DNA from 3 places in the Vreelandella sp. ssv genome. Region 1 is predicted to be linked to each of the others. Evidence: predicted binding sites of a transcription regulator. Region 1 holds the regulator's gene; each other region holds the start of a gene.
The links. Region 1 encodes LexA, which represses DNA repair genes until DNA is damaged. Its sites were predicted from a motif close to TACTGTNTANNTANACAGTA; they were not measured.

Region 1 (6,964 bases):
CCCTAAACTGTGCGGCGCTCATCGGTGTACCAATCAGCGGTTCAGGATCGAGCTTCCAGTCACCGGTGTGTAAAACACGGTAGCCACCGGCCATCATCATTAAGGCACAGCTTTCGGGAATTGAGTGCGTCAAAGGGAGGTAGCGTAGCGTAAATGGCCCGCTTTCAAGCGCCTCGCCTGGTTCGATAACTTGGATAGCGGCACTACTAAGCTGATGTTCAGCAAATTTCAGTCTCAACAACCCAGCCGCCAATGGGGTGGCATAAATAGGGCAGTTCCACATCGGCCAGAGCCAGGCGACTGCCCCTATGTGGTCTTCATGTCCGTGGGTGATGTAAAGCGCTTTGGGTACGATCCCTAATGCTTTCAGGGTATCGAGATTAGGAACCTGAAGCGGTGAGTTGGGAAGATCCTGGCGAATCATCATGCCGCAGTCGACGGCAATCCAGTGATCGTCATGGCCGTATAGCGTTAGATTCATTCCAATCTCACCGCATCCCCCTAGCGGCAGCATGCGCAGCGGTGGACGACGACGGGGACGAATTTGAACGCGTGGTGAATGCATCAGTTATGAAAAGCCTAAAAAGTAGTGCCTTAACTATACGGGAAGGCAGGGGCGGCTAACAATCATCCTTGGCCTTCCGATACAATACGCAGTCTAAGTCGCTGGTTTATCATAATTAGCGTAGAAATAGGTCAAGAGTAAATTACATGTCTCATTATTATCGTTTAGTTGTGTCCTGTCCCGATCAAGTAGGTATTGTGGCTCGCGTTTCGAGCTTTATTGCCCATCAGGGTGGCTCGATCACCGAAGCAAGCCAGCACTCTGACTTAGAAACCGGCTGTTTTTTTATGCGTTACGAAATTTTGGCAGATTCAGTGGCTATGTCGGTAGAATCGCTACGTGCATCGTTTGAAACGGTCGCTAGCGAATTCAATATGCAGTGGTCACTGGTCGATACCCAGAAGCGTCGTCGGGTGGTGTTAATGGTGTCGCGGGAGTCGCACTGCTTAGTGGATCTGCTTTATCGCTGGCAGGGAGGTGAACTGGATTGCGATATTGTTGGAGTGATCTCAAACCATGACGACATGCGTTCATTGACCGAGTGGTACGGCATCCCTTACCACCATGTGCCGGTCGATGCTGAAAACAAGCAGGCGTCGTTTGCCGACGTTCAGACTGTAATCGATAACGCCCGCGCTGACTGCATCGTGCTGGCACGCTATATGCAAATCCTACCGCCTGACTTGTGTGCACGCTATGAAGGTCGGGTGATTAACATTCACCATAGTTTTTTGCCCTCTTTCGCTGGTGCTAAACCTTACCACCAAGCGTATCAACGCGGTGTTAAATTGATTGGCGCAACCTGTCACTATGTCACCGAGGAACTCGATGCTGGCCCGATTATCGAACAGGATATTCATCGTGTTAGTCACTGTCATACGCCTACTGATTTAGTGCGCTTTGGCCGAGACGTTGAAAAGGCGGTTCTAGCGCGCGGTTTACGCTGGCATCTTGAGGATCGTGTGCTGGTTCATGGCAATAAAACGGTGGTCTTTAGCTAACGATTGGTAACGTAAGAGGTCGCTATGTCATTCGCGCAAAGTGTATTAGCGCCTTGGGCGCTAGTGCTTACCTCACTACTCTCGTTAAGCGTGGTAGCCTGGGCACTTTTGCGTCGGCCTTGGCAAGCGCTAATCAAGGATGGTGCACTTCAGCATCGCTGGTTAGGGGCAACCCTAGCGGTAGTGCTGATGTGGCAACTGCGCGCTCAAGCAGTGGACTGGCTAACGCTGCACCTTGTCTTTACGGTATTGATGACTCTGGTATTTAAAGCACCGTTAGCACTCATCAGCAATGTACTGATTAATGTGGCGATGGTGGTAATAGGCCGCAATGAGTGGATGCTGTTAGGCGCTAACGTACTGGTAACAGGGGTGGTGCCAGCAGCCATCATTGGCACGGTATGGCGGCTGGTCGATCGCCGACTGCCGGATAATCTGATGGTGTTTCTATTTGCCTGCGGTTTTTTCGGTACGGCGCTGGCTACGCTGGGGGGCGGGTTAGTAGCGGTGCTACTGATCACCGTAGCAGGTACCGACCCTGACGCTATTTATCTAGCCCAAGAGTATGCACGCTTCTTGCCCTTGTTAATGCCTTCGGAAGCGTTTATCACCGGCATGCTGCTGAGTATCCTGCTGGTCTATCACCCTAATTGGGTGGCCACTTTCAATGACCACCGCTACATCGATATGCAGTGAAGGTGATGTTAGCCGAGAGCCTGACCATTGCCGCCGCGAATAACGCCAACGCCCACTCCTTCGATATTGAGCGACTGGGAGCGAAGATCGATTTCAATGGGCGCAAAGTCTGGGTTTTCAGCAAACAGCGTTACCTGATGTCCTTGGCGCTTGAAGCGCTTGACGGTCACTTCATCATCTAAACGCGCCACCACAATCTGGCCATCGCGCACTCGCTCAGTGCGATGAACAGCCAATAAGTCACCCTCTAAAATGCCAATATCCTTCATTGAGAGTCCCCGGACGCGCAGCAAATAGTCGGCCTTAGGGGTGAAGTACTCAGCAGGCAGCGGGCAGTAGCGATCTATATGTTCTGCAGCGAGAATGGGGCTTCCAGCGGCGACTTCACCAATGACAGGCAGTCCAGCCGGTGGTGATTCAATATGATTGGCAACGGGTAACGTAGCCACGCTGCTGTCCACTATTTCCTGGGGCTCTTGGTTGGGCAGGCGAATGCCGCGTGACGTATTGCGGATAATGCGAATAACCCCTTTTCGTTCAAGCGCACGAAGGTGTTCTTCAGCTGCATTTGGGGAGCGGAAACCGAGTGCTTTAGCAATCTCAGCACGGGTCGGAGGGTAGCCAAATTCGCCCATGGTCTTAACGATAAAATCAAATACGTGCTGTTGGCGAGCGGTTAGCGGACGCGACATACCAGACTCCAAAAATAGTGAATAGACAGTAACAAGTTAAATGTCGACTTAATCGATAAGTGTTTAAGTATACAGTATGTTCCTCTGTCCAGTATATGGCTTGTCAATGCCTATTGCCGGAGGCGGTGAATTTTTCCTAATCGTTTGAAACTAAGTTTTTACTTATTTACTTGGCCGCATTTCATTAACAAATCAAGCGTTGAGCCTGTCAAAGTTATGGCATAGTATTTTGCTATGTTTTAAACACTCGTTTCCCTGGAGAGCAACATGGCTCAATCTGATACGGTGACCCGTATACTTGATACCGCGGAAGTGCTGTTTGCAGAGCGTGGTTTCGCTGAAACCTCGCTGCGCAATATCACTAGCAAAGCGCGCGTCAATTTAGCGGCCGTGAACTATCATTTCGGTTCAAAGAAAGCCTTGATTCAGGCCGTTTTTTCTCGCTACTTGGATCCCTTTACACAGCGTTTTCATACTGCGCTTGATAAGCTTGAAGCCCAGCACACAGGGAGCGTTATCCCGCTTGAAACGCTACTCGAAACAATGGCTACCACTGTGCTGGCAGTGCCAGCTGAGCGTAACAGCCTAAAAGTTTTTATGCGCTTATTAGGCCTGGCCTATAGCCAGGCGCAAGGACATCTTAGGCGCCATATTCAGCAAGAGTATGGTGATGTGTTTACCCGCTTTACCGAACTTGTGCGTCAAGCAACGCCAGACTTGCCTGACGCGGAGCGCTTTTGGCGGCTACACTTTATGCTCGGCACGGTAATTTTTACGCTTTCTGGTCTTGATGCGCTGCGTGATATTGCTGAAAAGGATTATCACGAGCAGGTCACCGTACGGGATTTAGTTCGACGGTTGCGTCCGGTAGTTGTCGCTGCCATGAATGCACCGTTACCCCCAGCACTCGAAGAAGGAAAATATGCGAACGCCCAGGCTAGCTGAGCTACCCCCAACGGAGAGTATCTGGTTAGAAATAGACACCACTCAGCAGCAGCTACGCTGCTGGCGAGGGGCAAAAGTTCTCCATGAGTGTGAGATATCGTCTGGTGCCGCTGGTAGTGGTGAGCGCAATGGTAGCGGTAAAACCCCCCATGGTTGGCACTATATAAGAGCGGCCATTGGTGACGGTATGCCAGAAAATGCGGTATTTCGTGGGCGGCGCTGGACAGGCGAGACTTTCTCCCCTGATCTCGCTGATGCGCATCCTGAGAGAGACTGGATCTTGACGCGTATTCTGTGGTTGTGCGGGCTAGAAAAAGGCGTTAATCGTGGTGGACAAGTAGACTCTCAGCGGCGCTATATTTACCTACATGGCACGCCGCCCGACGAGCCAATGGGGGTGGCCGCTTCCCATGGCTGTGTTCGTTTACGTAATAGTGATTTGCTCTATATATTTTCGCTAGCGGTGCCAGGCACGCCGGTTTGGCTACACGGTGGTCGGCAGTGCTTTGATTAATCAGGTTTTGACACCGCTAGACGATCGTCTAAAATCATCGCCCCTTTTATTGGTGGACCTATCACGATGACTCAACCGTTAGGCCCGGTCATGCTCGACCTTGAAGGCACGAAATTGACGGCCACAGAAAAGCGCTTGCTCACTGAACCGGCGGTAGGGGGTGTCATCTTATTCGCCCGGAATGTTGAGAATGGCTACCAGGTACGTCAGCTATGTAGCGATATTCGCCGCGTACGCGCTGATTTGCTGATTGGGGTTGATCAAGAGGGCGGGCGTGTCCAGCGCATTAAAGAGGGGATGACTCGCCTTCCTGCCATGGCGCGTATTGGCGAGTGTTATCGCGACATTCCGGAAGATGGGCTTGTATTGGCAAAAGATGCTGGCTGGCTATTGGGCATGGAAATGGCAGCCTGTGGGTTGGATCTTAGCTTTGCGCCGGTACTGGATGTGGAGAGCGGGGTCTCTAGCGTTATTGGCGATCGAAGCTTTAGTAGTGACCCCCATCATGTCGCGCAGCTCGGCGGCGCTTTCATTTTAGGGCTTCACGATGCCGGCATGGCCGCCGTGGGAAAACACTTCCCTGGCCATGGTGGCGTCGCGGCTGACTCTCACGTTGCACTGCCGGTGGACGACCGTTCATTAGAGGCGATTAAACAGCGCGACCTTGTGCCCTTTACCCATCTCGCCACCCAGTTAGAGGGTGTTATGCCTGCCCATGTGATTTACCGCGCTTTTGATAGCCGCCCTGCCGGATTTTCTCCGAGTTGGCTTGGGATGCTTCGCGAATCGCTGGGGTTTAAAGGCTGTATTTTTTCTGATGATTTAAGTATGGCAGGTGCCCACGAAGCGGGCGGCCCCAGGCAGCGTGCTCAAGCAGCACTATCGGCGGGGTGCGATATGCTGCTGGTATGCAATGATCGAGCAGCCGCGCTTGAGGTCGTTGAGGCTTGCAAAGGTATTGAAACGAAGCGTCCTGCCAAGCTGCGCTATAGCCGAGCACGGCCTGATTTGGATGCTTTAAGCGCGCTGGGTCGTTGGCGTCGGGCCCACGCGAAGCTGGAAGCATTGGCTGATAGGCCGAAACCGAATGCTGTGTAAATGCACACTGCTGATGTAAACGAAGCTTTTAACCCGCCTGGAGTTTAGATGTCAAAGTTGGATAAAGAAGCATTAGAGTCACTGGACTCAATGCGTGAGTTGATGGATAACGCCGACTGTCTGATTTCTCAGCAAGAGGTAGAGCGGGCGCTTGATCGTATGGCGGAAGCGATTACCCGGGATTTAGGAGACAAGCTGCCGGTTTTTTATTGCGTCATGAATGGAGGCCTGATCACCACTGGCCATCTGCTTACCCGGTTAGGTTTTCCTCTTGAAGTGGACTACCTGCACGCCACTCGTTACCGCAACGAGCTGCGCGGCGGCGAACTCTTTTGGCGCGTTTCTCCCGAAGTGCCAATGGCGGGTCGCCACGTGGTGATTGTCGATGACATCTTGGATGAAGGTGCGACGCTAGCCGCCATTTTGGCATACTGTGAAGAAGCCCAGGCAGCCAGTGTCACGACCGCTGTGCTAGTGGATAAGCAGCATAATCGTAAAGCGGTACCAGGCTTAAAGGCCGACTACTGCAGTTTAGAAGTCGCCGACCGGTATGTGTTTGGCTTCGGTATGGACTACAAGGGCTACTGGCGCAATGCGCCAGGTATTTTTGCCCCAAAAGGTATGTAGCTGATCGCCTAGAAACGGGGCTAGCGGGGCGAGAAGCGCCTCGCTAGTCCCGTTTCTGCAATCATCCGTGTTGAGATCTCTTCTACCGAGAAGCGCGTCGCATCGATATAGGGTATGTGCATCGAGCGGTAGAGTGACTCTGCTTGTTCCACTTCTTTAAGGCATTGATCCATTGAGCTGTAACGACTATTAGGGCGTCGCTCATTGCGGATCGCTGACAGTCGCCGAGCATCGATGGTTAACCCAAACAGTTTTTGTCGGTGGGGCGCTAGCGCTTTGGGTAGCTTTAACATGCCATCTTCGTCTAAATCATCTTCCGTCAGCGGATAGTTAGCCGCGCGAATACCAAATTGAAGCGCCAGATACAGAGAGGTGGGGGTCTTGCCGCAGCGCGAGACGCCGACCAAGATAATATCTGCCTTGTCGTATTGGTGAGTACGTGCACCGTCATCGTTATCCAGCGCAAAATGCACTGAGTGGATGCGGTCCATATAAACATCATCGCTACCAATCGAGTGGGTGCGCCCAACGCTGTAGGAAGAGTGAGTGTCTAGCTCTTGTTCCAGCGGCTCTAGGAAGGTTGAAAAGATATCAACTTTGAACCCAGAGGCCTGGCGAATGACGTTGCGAATTTGTTGATCAACGATGGTGTCAATAATGATTGGGCGATGCCCGTCCCGGCTGGCCGTCGCTTCAATGATTGCTGCTAACGCTTGCGCTTTTTCCAGCGTGTCGATATAGGGCTTGGTCTGCATGTCGATCTCAACATCGCTGAACTGAGCAAGCAAGCTGCGCCCTAAACTCTCCGCCGTGATGCCGGTACCAT
Region 2 (6,964 bases), 1.9 Mb from region 1:
CAAAGAAGCTCTTCACGCTGTCGAAGAAACCGGTTTTCTTCGGCGAGTGATTGTGGCTGTTGCTGTCGTCGAAGCTCTGTTGCAGCTGGCGCAATAGATCGCGCTGCTCATCGTTAAGCTTGACGGGGGTTTCAACTACCACTTTGCACAGCAGATCACCTGGCATACCACCGCGTACTGGCTTCACGCCTTTACCGCGCAGGCGGAACAGCTTGCCTGTCTGGGTTTCCGGCGGAATCTTCAATTTCACGCGACCGTCTAACGTCGGCACTTCAAGCTCGCCACCTAGCGCTGCATCGACAAAGTTGATCGGCACGTCACACTGCAGGTGTTTACCGTCACGCTGGAAAATATGGTGTGGCTTGATAGCCACCTGCACATACAGATCTCCAGGCGGGCCACCGTTAACACCGCTTTCGCCTTCACCGTTCAAACGAATACGGTCACCGGTATCCACGCCGGGCGGAATCTTGACGGACAGCGTGCGTGTCTCACGTACGCGCCCTTCGCCATTACACTTGTGGCACGGCACTTTAATGTGCTGACCAGAGCCATGACAGGTCGGGCAAGTCTGCTGCACGGCGAAGAAGCCCTGCTGCATACGCACTTGACCGTGACCGTGACAGGTCGGGCACGTCTCTTTAGACGAGCCGGGCTCGGCGCCGCCGCCATCGCAACGGTCACACTCGATATGCCGCGGCACGCGAATATCGACGGTAGTCCCTGAAACTGCGTTCTCTAAATCCAGCTCAAGGTTATAGCGCAGGTCGGAACCGCGTGCCGGGGCGTTGGGCCCACGGCGGCGACCACCACCTCCGCCAAAAATATCGCCAAACACATCACCGAAAATGTCGCTGAAATCACCAGCGCCTGCGCCGCCGAAACCACCGCCGCCGCCTTGGCCATCAACGCCCGCATGGCCAAACTGGTCATAAGCTGCGCGTTTCTCGCCGTCGCTAAGTACTTCATACGCTTCGGACACTTCACGGAATTTTTCCGCTGAGGTGTTATCGTCCGGGTTTCGATCAGGGTGGAATTTTTGCGCCAGACGGCGATAGGCCTTCTTGATCTCTTTCTGATCGGCCCCTTTTTCGACACCCAGGACTTCGTAATAATCGCGTTTGGACATAGGGCCCTACGCCTCCTGGTTAGCTACGCACTTAACAGAAACTTATCTCGTGCGCTTTGGCTGCGGAAACAGCAACGCGGGAGTAAGCTCCCGCGTCACCGCTTTTCCTTGGCAGAAAGAGGTTGTTACTGCTTTTTCTGATCGTCGTTGACTTCTTCGTACTCGGCGTCAACCACGTCATCTTCCGGCTTGGAACCTGTGTTTTCGGTACCTTCACCGCCCTCTTGCTGAGCCGCTTCTGCCTGCTCGGCGTACATTTTCTGGGCTAGCTGACCAGAAGCTTCAGTCAATGCATCCAGTTTCTTCTGAATGTTATCGACGTCGTCACCTTTAACCGCTTCTTCCAACTCGCTGATAGCGGTCTGAATCGCCTGCTTCTCGTCGTCAGTCGCTTTGTCGCCAGCTTCTTCCAACGTTTTGCGCGTGGCGTGAATCATGCCATCGGCTTGGTTACGCAGCTGTACCAGCTCTTCGAACTTCTTATCTTCTTCGGCGTGCGCTTCAGCATCGCGCACCATCTGCTCGACTTCTTCCTCGGACAGACCGCTGGAAGCCTTAATGACAATCGACTGCTCTTTGCCAGTGGCTTTGTCTTTCGCCGATACGTTCAGAATACCGTTGGCGTCCAAGTCAAAGGCGACTTCGATCTGCGGCACACCGCGCGGTGCCGGCGGAATGTCAGCAAGATCAAAACGACCCAGTGACTTATTCTGCGACACTTGCTTACGCTCACCCTGTACGGCGTGAATGGTCACCGCCGTTTGGTTGTCATCCGCCGTTGAGAAGGTTTGTGTCTTCTTGGTCGGGATGGTGGTGTTCTTTTCGATCAGTGGCGTCATCACGCCGCCCAGGGTTTCGATACCCAGGGTTAGCGGAGTGACGTCAAGCAGCAGAACGTCTTTAACGTCGCCACCCAGTACGCCGCCCTGAATCGCTGCACCAACGGCAACCGCTTCATCCGGGTTAACGTCTTTGCGTGCTTCTTTACCGAAGAAGTCAGCGGCTTTCTTCTGCACCATCGGCATGCGTGTCTGGCCACCGACCAGGATCACTTCGTCGATTTCAGCCGCAGACAGCCCCGCATCTTTCAGCGCCATTTTGCACGGCTCGAGCGAGCGCTGAACCAGTTCTTCTACTAGCGACTCCAGCTTGGCGCGTGTCACCTTCACGTTAAGGTGTTTCGGGCCAGTGTTGTCGGCTGTGATGTAAGGCAGGTTCACGTCGGTCTGCTGGGCACTGGAAAGCTCAATTTTGGCTTTCTCAGCGGCTTCTTTCAGACGCTGCATGGCGAGGTTGTCGCCGGACAGGTCAATGCCGCTGTCTGACTTGAACTGATCAACCAGGTAGTTGATCAACGCCAAGTCGAAATCTTCGCCGCCCAGGAAGGTGTCACCATTAGTGGCCAACACTTCAAACTGGGTTTCGCCATCAACGTCAGCAATTTCGATAATAGAGATATCGAAGGTACCGCCACCCAGGTCATAGACCGCGATGGTTTTGTCGCCGCGCGACTTGTCCATACCGTAAGCCAGTGCGGCAGCGGTTGGTTCGTTGATGATGCGCTTAACGTCCAGACCCGCGATGCGGCCAGCATCTTTCGTTGCCTGACGCTGGCTGTCGTTGAAGTAAGCCGGTACGGTAATAACGGCTTCGGTGACCGTTTCGCCCAGGTAGTCTTCGGCGGTTTTCTTCATTTTCTTCAACACTTCCGCGCTAACCTGCGGCGGTGCCATTTTTTTGCCTTTTACTTCAACCCAAGCATCACCATTGTCTGCTTCGGTGATTTTGTACGGCACCATTTTGATGTCTTTCTGGACAACGTCGTCTTTAAAGCGACGGCCAATTAGACGCTTGATAGCGTACAGGGTGTTTTCTGGGTTAGTAACGGCCTGACGTTTAGCCGCCTGACCTACCAGCGTTTCACCATCATCGGTATACGCGATGATAGAAGGCGTCGTACGGCCGCCTTCGGCGTTTTCGATAACTTTAGCGCTGTCACCATCGAGCACGGCCACACAAGAGTTAGTGGTGCCCAGGTCGATACCAATTATACGTCCCATAGCAATACCTCGAATTCGGTTGTTACAAAACTGAAAATTTAGTTTTAAAAGCTTGTCTGCGGGTTTCCCCGCGGGGTTGCCCTTTATTTGGGGGCCGCCGCTGACATTTCAAGGGCTTTTTTTCACACTCTTATTTCACACTCTGTGCCGCCAGTGGCTTAATCGGCTTTTTTACTCACGACAACCATCGCCGGGCGCACCAGGCGTCCATTGAGTAAATAGCCTTTTTGCATAACGTCCATCACGGTGTTCGGATCAAGATCCGGGTTAGGCACCATGGTCATGGCTTCGTGCACCTGCGGGTCGAAGGGCTCACCATGGGGCTCAATGCTTTCTACCCCGAATTTGTTAAGCACATCCACCTGCATCTTCAAGGTCATGGAGACGCCTTCACGGTGGATGTCCGAGGCACCCTCTTCCATAGTCTCTAGCGCTTTTTCCAGGCTATCCACGACCGGCAGCAGCTCTTTAACAAACTTTTCAAGCGCAAACTTGCGGGCTTTTTCGGCTTCCTGCTCGGCACGGCGGCGAACGTTTTGTGCTTCCGCGGCGGCGCGCAGGGCCTGATCTTTGGCATCAGCTAAACTCTGCTCTAACTCATCCACCTGGGCTGCCAGCATTTCCGCTTCGGGGTTATCGACGCCTCCTTCTAACGGCTCTTCGTCATTGATCAACCCTTCCAGCTCGCCTTCCATCAAGCGCTCTTCTGCGGCTTGTTCCGCCGCCTGCTCGGCACCATCGGCGTCTTGCTCGTGGCGTGCCAGTTCGTCATCCAACGGAGTTTGCGGTTCTTTCGCCATGTTGTGCTCCTAAAAAGTAGGGCGCGGCCACGCGGGCAACGCGCAAAGAAGTAAGGCTTTAAGTCACTAGCTTTAACTGATCATGAACGCTATATGGGGGCCATAAATTCCATCTCAAGAGGTGCATTGAAGTGAGTTATTAACTACTGTATAAATCAACAACTATTGGATAAGTATCCAGCTTCTGTGCTGTACCGCCTCAGGAGGCGCCATGCTTACTCAGCTAGCTATTCAAGATTTCGCTATTGTTGACCATCTAGAGCTCGACCTAACGGGAGGCATGACCGCGATTACCGGGGAGACCGGCGCGGGCAAATCGATTCTGTTAGGCGCCCTCGGGCTCTGCCTGGGCGAGCGCGCCGATGCCGGAAGCGTGCGACACGGCCGCGAGCGTACGGATCTTTCCGCACGTTTCGATATTCAGCACCTGCCCGCCGCCGTCGAGTGGCTAACGGTTCGTGAACTCCCCGCCGAAGAGTGCTTGCTGCGCCGCGTCGTCACTGCTAACGGTCGCTCCAAAGCGTGGATTAACGGACACCCCGCGACTATTTCAGACCTTAAATCGCTGGGCGAACAATTGATCCAGATTCATGGTCAGCACGCCCACCACGCCCTGATGCGCGAGGAGACCCACCTCTCGTTGCTGGACGATTACGCAGGTCTAAACGATGCCACCACTCAATTAGCCGAAACGTTTCGCGAGTGGCGCCATGCGCGCCGTCAGTTGAAAAAGCTAAGCGAAGAAGGCAGTGAGGTAGAAGCCAAACGGCAGTTGCTGCGCTACCAGGTGGAAGAGCTGGACCAGCTCGGCCTGGCGGAGGGCGAGCTGGCGACGCTGGAGGAGGAGCAACATACGCTCGCCCACGCGGAAGAAACCCTGCGCGAGACCCAGTTTGCCGCCGACTGCTGTGCCAGCGATGAAGGTGGTGCACTCTCGCTACTCAACCAGGCTTTCGCTCACTTAAGCGCGCTGCCAGGCAGTGACAAGGGCACACTGGCCAACACGCTGGCCATGCTGAGCGATGCGCGCATTCAGGTGGAAGAGGCCTCCAGCGAACTCAATCGCCTCGCTAGCACCACTGAACTAGACCCCGAGCGGCTCGCCTGGGTTGAAGAGCGCATGACCGATGTCCACCGGATCGCCCGTAAGCATCACGTTGCCCCTGAAGAGCTATGCGCCCTGCATGCTGATCTACAGCGAGAAGTCGCGCAGTTAGAAGAAGGTGGCAATGACTTAGAAGCACTGAGTGCGCGAGTCGTTGAGCTACGCGAAAGCTACCGTCAGGAAGCGAAAAAACTCAGCGAGAGCCGTCAAAAAGCCGCGCTTCGTTTGGGCAAGGAAGTGCAGCAACAGCTGGGCTTTTTAGCCATGGGCAAAGCCCGCTTTGAAGTGGAAGTCACCGCGAAAGAGGCACCCTCTCCCGAAGGCCTTGATCGTGTGCAGTTTTTGATCAGCGCCAACCCCGGCCAGCCCGCGCGACCATTGACCAAAGTCGCTTCCGGCGGCGAACTGTCGCGGATTAGCTTGGCGATTCAAGTGGTCGCGGCGACGCACTCAACGGTGCCTAGCCTGGTGTTTGACGAAGTAGATGTGGGCATTTCAGGCGCTACTGCGGAAATCGTCGGTCAATTGCTGCGCAAGCTAGGTGAAAACGGCCAGGTAATGACGGTGACTCACCTACCGCAAGTGGCAGCCCAGGCGCACCAGCATCTGCATATCGAGAAACAGGCAAAACGCGACACCACGCTGACCCAAATGGCACTGCTCGATGAACAGGGGCGTATCAGCGAGCTGGCGCGAATGTTAGGCGGTGTGACGCTCTCTGACCAAACCCTCGCTCATGCCCGTGAAATGCTGCATGCAAGCCAGCGCCCGGCGCACTGATTAGAAGAGCATGTAACGGGGCTTTATACTCGACAAAATAAAACGCCCCTCATTACCTGACAAATTCCATTGAAGGCGAATTCGAACAGGTAATGCAGGGGCGTTCATATTTCCGAGCCGAGTGCAGTGTATAACCACGAACATTATTTCCTGTTCGTCGGCCCGCTGTCTTGGCGGGTCACATCGGAGCCACGTGGACGAACATAAAGCACTAGCGCATGATCCACTAACTCGTAGCCATGCTCTTCAGCGATTTCTTGCTGACGACGCTCAATGATTTCATCAACAAACTCAATGATCTCACCGCTTTCCAGGCACACCATATGATCATGGTGGTCCTCTTGTGTCATCTCAAATACTGCGTGGCCACCGTCAAAGTTATGACGAATAACCAACCCTGCCGACTCAAACTGAGTCAGTACGCGGTACACAGTAGCCAGGCCAACATCTTCGCCCGCATCAATCAGTGTTTTATACACTTCTTCCGCGCTAAGGTGGTGCTGACCCGAAACATTTTCGAGAATTTGAAGTATCTTGACGCGCGGCAGGGTCACTTTCAGACCGGCTTTGCGCAATTCATGGTTCTGATCGGCCATGGTCGCTCTTCGCAGTAACAGGTTAGGTCGGGTATGATCAACCGAAACCACGATAGTGAAGAATAGGCCCAAATGCAAAAATTGACTCGAATCATCACGCTTTCCGTTGCCCTTACCGTTGTGAGTGGCTGCAGCTACGTAGGCGTGTATAAGCGCGATATCCCCCAAGGCAACCTGGTCACTCAGGAGATGGTTAGCCAACTTCAACCTGGCATGTCTAAAGAGCAAGTCACTTATGTGATGGGCAGGCCGCTGTTAGAGGCGCCCTTTGATGCTAGCCAGTGGGACTATGTGTTTCGTTTAGACAAGGCGTACGGTGATGTAGAACAGCGCCGCGTTACGCTCACTTTCGACCCTCAGGATCGCTTGGTGAATATCGAACAGCAGGGCGATCTATCTTCTGACCTGCCGTTCGAAAGTGGTAACGGCATTGGGCCTGCGACAGAGGGCACAAACCCGATGGATTCGTTAACAGACGAAAACTTGTAGCTACA
Region 3 (6,964 bases), 510 kb from region 1:
AGGTGCTAAGCGAGCAGATTATCCTTTTACGCTCTTACATCAAGCTGCTCTTTAATCGTTCCTCCTGATAAGAGCCGATACGCTCAGGCAGCCATGTGTGATCCTGCCAGGATAATTTTTCAATTGCCCGCTCGCTGTTTAACGACTGTTTAACTGGCCGACTTAACAATGCCACCTTTAGCTTGTTTTCTTCCTGGCTGCGGTACTTTTCCTTTTCGTATAGCTCTTTCTCGGCTTACTTGTGCGCTTCGCTGGCGAGCCAGTTTCACCCCCGGCGGCCTGCAGGCTTTGTCTTAACTTTGCCGCATCACTGTGAGTGAGCAAACCGCGTAAATCATCCAGTAACGCCTGCTGAAAGGCACCGGGGTCGTCCTGCTGTTCGGAAATCGCCCGCAGGCGCTGCTCCCATAGCGCGGTGCGTTCAGGCGTGCTGACAGCGCTGGGCAGGGCGGCGATCAGGGCGGTGCCCAGCTTGGTGGCGCGCAGGGCTTTTTGTTGGCGAACCAGGTAGCCGCGCTGTACCAGGGTTTCGATAATGCCCGCACGGGTGGCTTCGGTGCCCAGGCCGTCGGTATCGCGAAGCGTACGACGCACTTCCGGGTCATCCACGTAGCGGCCGATGTTCATCATGGCCTTGATCAGGCTGGCATCGGTGAACGGTTCCGGTGGACGGGTCTCTTTCTCTTCAACGCCTGCGCCAAGAGCCTGGCAGGTCTCGCCTTGGGTGAGTGGTGGCAGCGGCGGGGTTTCATCGCGGGTCGTGAAGAGCGGCTTCCAACCTGGGTCGAGAATGCTTTGCCCGCGGGCACGGAAGGCTTCATTCAGAAGCGTAAACTCTGCTTTGACTTCGAAAGTGCGAAGCGGACGATAGAACTGCGCCATCACGTTGCGCACGATCAATCTAAAAACATGGCCTTCGGTAGCGGAGAGCTGGCTGAAATCTGCCGGTTTGCCGGTGGGGGCGATCGCATGGTGTGCGCCCACCTGTTTATCGTTCCACGCCTTGGAACGAAGGGTGAAGTCTGCGCCCTTCAGCCACTGCTGAAGGGCTTCATCGTTTTGGCAGGCGCTGGTCAGGCTGCGTTGGGCAAGCTGAAGGTGCTCTTCCGGCAGGTAGCGGCAGTCTGAGCGAGGGTAGGTAATCAGTTTGTGGCGCTCATATAGCCGTTGGCAAATATCCAACACCATTTGCGCGGAAAGCCCATGGCGGCGGGCGGCGTCTACCTGGAGGGCAGAGAGGGAGTAGGGCAGCGGCGGTGCCTGGCGTTTCTCCTGCTGGTCGAGTTTGGTCAGTTGGCCGGATGCGCCGGGTAACTGTGCCGCGAGGGCATCCGCGGGGGCGCGATCAATCAAGCGGCCTTGATCATCGAGAGGTTGGTGCTCTTGGGGCGCCCACCAAGCACGCAGTTGGCCCTGGGCAACCTTGAGATCCACCCACAGCGGATAGAACGGGTGGGGCACAAAATCACGGATGGCGTTATCGCGGCGCACGATTAATCCCAATACCGGGGTTTGCACACGGCCGACAGAAAGCACACCATCGTGCCCCGCCTGGCGGCCGGTGAGTGTCCATGCACGGGTTAGGTTGATGCCATACAGCCAGTCGGCACGGGAACGTGCCTGGGCTGCTAGAAAGAGCGGCTGGTACTCAGTGTTGGAGCTTAGCTTGGTAAGCGCCCGGCTGACGGCGGGCTTGTTAAGGTCGCTAATCAGCAGCCGTTGCACCGGGCCGCGATACTTCATGTACTCGATGACTTCTTGCACTAACAGCTGGCCCTCGCGGTCGGGGTCGCCAGCGTGTACCACATCGGTGGCCTGTTTGATCAGTTTGCGAATCACCGCCAGTTGGCCGCGTGCTTTAGAACGAGGCATCAATTTCCATTGGTGCGGCACAATCGGGAGGCGGTCTAAACGCCACTGTTTATCGGCGGGATCGTAGGCCTCCGGCGGCGCTTGCTCTAGTAAATGCCCCAGGCACCAGGTGACCGTGGTGTCACCACATACCACCGCGCCTTCCTGGCGTCGGCTAGTGCCCGGTAATGCCTCGGCAATGGCTTGGGCGAGGCTGGGTTTTTCGGCAATTATCAGGCGCATAGCAGCAAAGCCTTCATCGTATCCTTTGATGGTGCCTATGGTAGCAGACGCTTTCACGGTTAGTGACTGACATTGGTGAGTGGAGCAGGAAGGCAGTAGAGTGATGCGATAAATTGCCAATGCTGTTAAGTTGTACAAAGTTTGTATAAATAATTGGCTGTAATGACACTGCGTTGGAACATCGGGATGGTTATTAAAGGGGTATAAGCATGCGTGAACAGGGCAGAACACGACGTTTGATGGGGTTGGGCGCACGCACCGGTGGGGCGTTGCTGAAAACCCGCTTGGGCGGTCAGGCGGATTGGCGCGCCCTGGGCGAAGCGTTGTTTGAAGGGCTTTCAGAGCTTAAAGGTCCGGCCATGAAACTTGCGCAAATCATGTCTCAATGGGATGACTTATTGCCTCCGGATCTTGCTGAGGAGTTAGCTCGCCTTCAGCGCCAAGCCGAACCCATGCCGTGGCCGCGGATTCGAGAAGCGTTGATACTGCAGTATGGCGATCTCGACTACTACTTCAGCGAAATCGAGGAGCGGCCGTTTGCCAGTGCCTCCATGGGGCAGGTGCATCGTGCCACCACCCACGAGGGCGAAACGGTGGTGCTCAAGGTGCAGTATCCGGGCCTTGCCGATGTATTAGAGAGTGATTTGGTTCAGGTGCGACGCATTATGCGGTTAGGCCGTTGGTTTAAGGTTCCCCAGGCGCGGTTGGATGCCCTGTTTGATGAGCTCGCCGAAAGCCTGAGGGGCGAGTTGGATTATCACGCTGAAGCCGATGCCTTGGCCCGTTACCGTGAACGTTATAAAGATGACCCGCGGCTCGTCATTCCCGAGCCGCTGCTGGCGCTTTCCGGGCAACACGTGTTGGCTATGCGTTTTGTCGACGGCACGCCGTTGCGAGAGCTGGCTGATGCCGATGATGCAACGCGCCAAGGCATTGCCAAAACATTAGCCGACTGGATTACCCAGGAGCTATTTACCTACGGCGAACTGCACGCTGACCCGCATGCGGGTAACTTCGCTGCCGATGCCCAAGGGCGACTGGTTATTTACGATTTAGGCGCGGTGATCGCCGTGCCGGAGGCACGCATCAAAGCGATGATGCAACTGCTTGATGCCACGTTAAAGCATGATCCCATGGGCATGGATGAGGCGTTGATGCAGATGGGCGGTCGCCAGGGGCAGGGCGCGCCGTTAGCGCTCTATCGCGAATCGGCGGAGTGTATCGCGCCGCTGTTCGCACCGGGTGAGCAGGATTTCAGCGACGTGCGTGTTCACCGTCGTTTACGCGAGCTCACGCCCAAGGTGTGGGCGGCCATGGACCGCCTGCAACCCCCAGCGGACACACTGCTACTGTCACGCGCACTCAACGGTCACTACTGGAATCTAGTGCGCTTAGGCGCGCGATTGGATATGAATGAGCGTACGACCCCATTGTTACAACGGGCCCATTGACGATAAACCGATTGCCGCTGCGGGGGCGTCGGCCTTCGTGATAAACTATGCCGCTTTCATTTTAGACATCGATTACGGGTCATCGTAAAACACAGTGGAGACGGCAATGCTGGCGGTATGGGTCGATCAACTGCTGGGATTTGCCTCCGGGGCACTCTCGGCAATTAGGCAACAAGAACACTATCCGGACTTCATGACCTGGGTGCGCGCCAAAGGTGCGGACTCATTCGAAGGCGATGTGGCAATGGCTCAGGCATTGGCGCCCGTGCTGTGGTCGCAAACGCCGCTGGAGCGGCTCGATTTTGCCTGTGAACCGCTCGCTACACCGGGGCGTAATGAGCCTTGCTGGTGTGACTCTGGGCGAAAGTTCAAGCAGTGCTGCTACAAGATTGAATTTCCCACCGATATCCCTGATCAGATGATGTGGATGCTGTCGCTCCGTGAGTGGAAAGGCGCCACCCTGAAAGCTGCATTAGATAGCCAGCAAGCGCCTCCTCAAGCGCTGCTTGAAGCTGGGCTAATCGCCGCTGAAAGCGGCCAAACAGGCCGCGCGATGCAAATTCTTGAATCGCTGTTCGACGGTAGCGACTGGTCACGGCTGCCGGAGCAGGCGGAACCCGCGTTTGAAATTCTCCTGGATATTTATCAAGAGCGTGGCTTCACCCGCAAGCGCGCCGATCTACTCGACGAAGTGATGGAGCGCGGGCCGCTGTTCTTACGCGGTGTTGCCCTTGAACGACTGTGCTTGATGCACCTCGATAACGATGATCTGGATAGCGCTCGCGGGGCATTCGTTAAAGCCCAGCAGGCGCTGCCTGACTCGCCGACCTTGGCTTACATTGAAGCCATGCTCCTGCTGCATGAAGGCCACGAGCAGGAAGCCAAAGAGCGCGCCAACTTCTGGTATCGCCGCCTGGTTCGCCAAGGCGAACTGGATGAAGATCAATTGGAGTTTCTAGCCGCGCTGGCCGATAACCCCGGCGCGACGCTGGCTGATCAACTGCTTAGCGCAGAAGAAGATCTCGCCACACCGCTTGTGGCGCTTCAAGCGCTACTGGCCGCGCTGCCTACCGCGCCTAAAATCGATGTCAGCGCCGACCCTGACAGTGGCCGTCTGCTGTATAACACTAGCGCCCGGGAAGCCACGCTGTTTGCCGGCTGGCATGAGCAGTTTCAGGTGTTAGTGGATGAAGACGTCGCGCTGGGTTTTCGCGATGACCCATGGGGTAACGCCATCGAGTGGATGTCGGCGCTGTGCGCGCACCCGGAGTGGCTGGACGCCCCGCAGGTAGTGCAAGACTTAACGCTGGCACTGACTAGCCGCTTTGGCAGCCTGCCGTGGATGGCGCCAAGCCTCTTGCAGCCGCTAGCACTGCGCCTTTCGCGCTGGTTGGAGCAAGCCCGCGCCGAAGGCGACGGTAACCTATGCTGGGACGATGCCAACAACGCTATGCTTCTACGCACGGGTTTGGCGCTGGTAGTGGGTATGGAGCGCGGCGCGCGTCAGCACTCTCGGGAGTTAGCCGAAGAGCTACTGTTGATCGATCAGGAAGATAGTTTAGGGCTACGCGAGCTGGTGCTGGATCAACTGTTGCGCGATGACCGCAACGAAGAAGCGCTGGCGTTAGCCGAAGAGAATGACGACGATGGCTCGTTGGTGCTGGGGCTTTTAATGGGTAAAACCCTGGCGCTCTATCGGTTAGAGCAGCATGAGGCAGCAGAAGCCGCCCTTGGTGATGTGCTTGGCCATAACCGCTACGCGTTAGAGCTACTTTGCGCAGAGAGCCCGCGGCCTTCCATGCCTCACCCCGATGGCCAGGTTGACCCCGGCTCACGGGCGGAAGCGTGGCAGTACCGCACCTTGATGCGCGATCAGTGGCGCACTACGCCAGGGGCCTTGGCTTGGCTCGAAATGCACCGTTAGCCTAAACCTTCAAGCCTCTTTAAGCAGGCTTGGGGGTCGGCACTAACTGCTTGTCTCGGCTGATCCAAATCGCCAAGACAATGGCGGGTAGACCTAATAATGTTGCGATGACAAAGAAGCTTGGGTAGCCCTGAGAAGTAACAACCAGCCCGCCGAATCCGCTCAAAAACTTTCCTGGTAGTGTCATTAGCGATGAGAACAGCGCGTACTGCGTTGCGGTATAGGCGCGTGATGTGAGGCTGGAAAGGAAGGCGATAAACACCGCGCTGGCTAAACCGTTGGCGAGGTTATCGCCAATAATCGTGACTACCAGCATCGGTAGCTGATTTCCCACGATAGCCAGTAAGGCAAACAGCAAGTTGGTTACCATCACCAACCCAGCGCCAAAGATCAGCAAAGGGCCGATACCGTAGCGCGCGACGAAAAGCCCACCTAAAATGCCGCCGGCAATACTCATGGCAATACCAAATATATTGGTCACGTTAGCAATCTCTGCCAGCGAAAATCCCAGATCGATATAGAGTGGATTGGCCATTGAGGCCATGGCCAAATCACTAATTCTAAACACCGCGATAAACACCAAAATCCCCAGCGCTTTTACACCATAGCGGCTGAAGAAGTCAGTGAATGGGCAGACCAACGCGCCAATGCTCCAGGCCCCGAGGCGGCGTATGATTTTCGGTTTGCCGCGGCTGGCGCGAATAAATGCCCGAACCTTGGGCTCATGAATAAGCTGAATGGAGAGCGAAGCCCGCTTGGGTTCCGGGCGCAGCAATACCGTCAGTGCGCCAATGCTCATTAGCGCCGCCATGCTGAGGTAGGCAACGTTCCACGACGCGGAAGCGGCGATATAGAGCGCTCCAGCGCCAGCAGCCAGTAAGCCGCCGCGATAGCCAATAATATAAGTCGAAGCCATGGCAGCCTGAACATTGTCGTCGGCGGATTCAATCCGGTAGGCGTCAATCGCAATATCTTGCGTTGCTGAGCCAAAGGCGACCAGCAGAGCAAATAGGGCGACCCACCCCAGGTTGCCAACAGGGCTTAAACCGGCCAGTCCTACCAGCCCAGCGGCAATCGTCCCCTGCGCTAACAGCATCCAGCCGCGGCGTTGACCAAACGCGCGGGTCAACAGTGGTAGTGCTAATCGGTCAACCACCGGCGCCCAGAAAAACTTGATTGAGTAGAGCATGCCAATCCAGGCAAAAAAGCCGATGGCTGCGACTTCGACACCATCACTGCGCAGCCAAGCGGAGAGCGTGGAAAATACCAGCAGAAACGGTAGGCCTGCAGAAAACCCCAAAAACAGCATGGTAATAACGGGCGCACGGCAATAAATAGCCAGTGCAGCAAGCCAACTGCGCTGGGGGGGGGGGGTTAACATTAAACGCTACTCCTGGTGGAAAGACGCTGGCAACGGCCAAGTGATAAACTGATGCAGTGTTCTATTACAAAGTTCTATTACAAAGTTCTATTACAAAGCCGACAGCTTACCGGA

Region 2: recN (DNA repair protein RecN) is a predicted target of LexA. The motif match lies at 4,134-4,153, and genes of this name have one in related genera.
Region 3: AC5TBW_RS07870 (DNA topoisomerase III) is a predicted target of LexA. The motif match lies at 2,215-2,234, and genes of this name have one in related genera.

What each region holds. Positions count from the first base shown of each region.
Region 1 is NZ_CM182545.1:2,240,343-2,247,306, reverse strand. It holds gene AC5TBW_RS10310 (ribonuclease J) at 1-481, opposite strand, end outside; gene purU (formyltetrahydrofolate deformylase) at 712-1,566, shown strand; gene AC5TBW_RS10300 (energy-coupling factor ABC transporter permease) at 1,591-2,262, shown strand; gene lexA (transcriptional repressor LexA) at 2,271-2,954, opposite strand; gene AC5TBW_RS10290 (TetR/AcrR family transcriptional regulator) at 3,222-3,899, shown strand; gene AC5TBW_RS10285 (L,D-transpeptidase family protein) at 3,877-4,413, shown strand; gene nagZ (beta-N-acetylhexosaminidase) at 4,480-5,511, shown strand; gene AC5TBW_RS10275 (hypoxanthine-guanine phosphoribosyltransferase) at 5,560-6,138, shown strand; gene ppsR (posphoenolpyruvate synthetase regulatory kinase/phosphorylase PpsR) at 6,159-6,964, opposite strand, start outside.
Region 2 is NZ_CM182545.1:320,106-327,069, reverse strand. It holds gene dnaJ (molecular chaperone DnaJ) at 1-1,129, opposite strand, end outside; gene dnaK (molecular chaperone DnaK) at 1,255-3,189, opposite strand; gene grpE (nucleotide exchange factor GrpE) at 3,348-3,989, opposite strand; gene recN (DNA repair protein RecN) at 4,201-5,874, shown strand; gene fur (ferric iron uptake transcriptional regulator) at 6,018-6,470, opposite strand; gene AC5TBW_RS01535 (outer membrane protein assembly factor BamE) at 6,543-6,959, shown strand.
Region 3 is NZ_CM182545.1:1,726,974-1,733,937, forward strand. It holds gene AC5TBW_RS07865 (TetR/AcrR family transcriptional regulator) at 1-68, shown strand, start outside; gene AC5TBW_RS07870 (DNA topoisomerase III) at 178-2,094, opposite strand; gene AC5TBW_RS07875 (ABC1 kinase family protein) at 2,304-3,545, shown strand; gene AC5TBW_RS07880 (SEC-C metal-binding domain-containing protein) at 3,652-5,469, shown strand; gene AC5TBW_RS07885 (AmpG family muropeptide MFS transporter) at 5,489-6,850, opposite strand.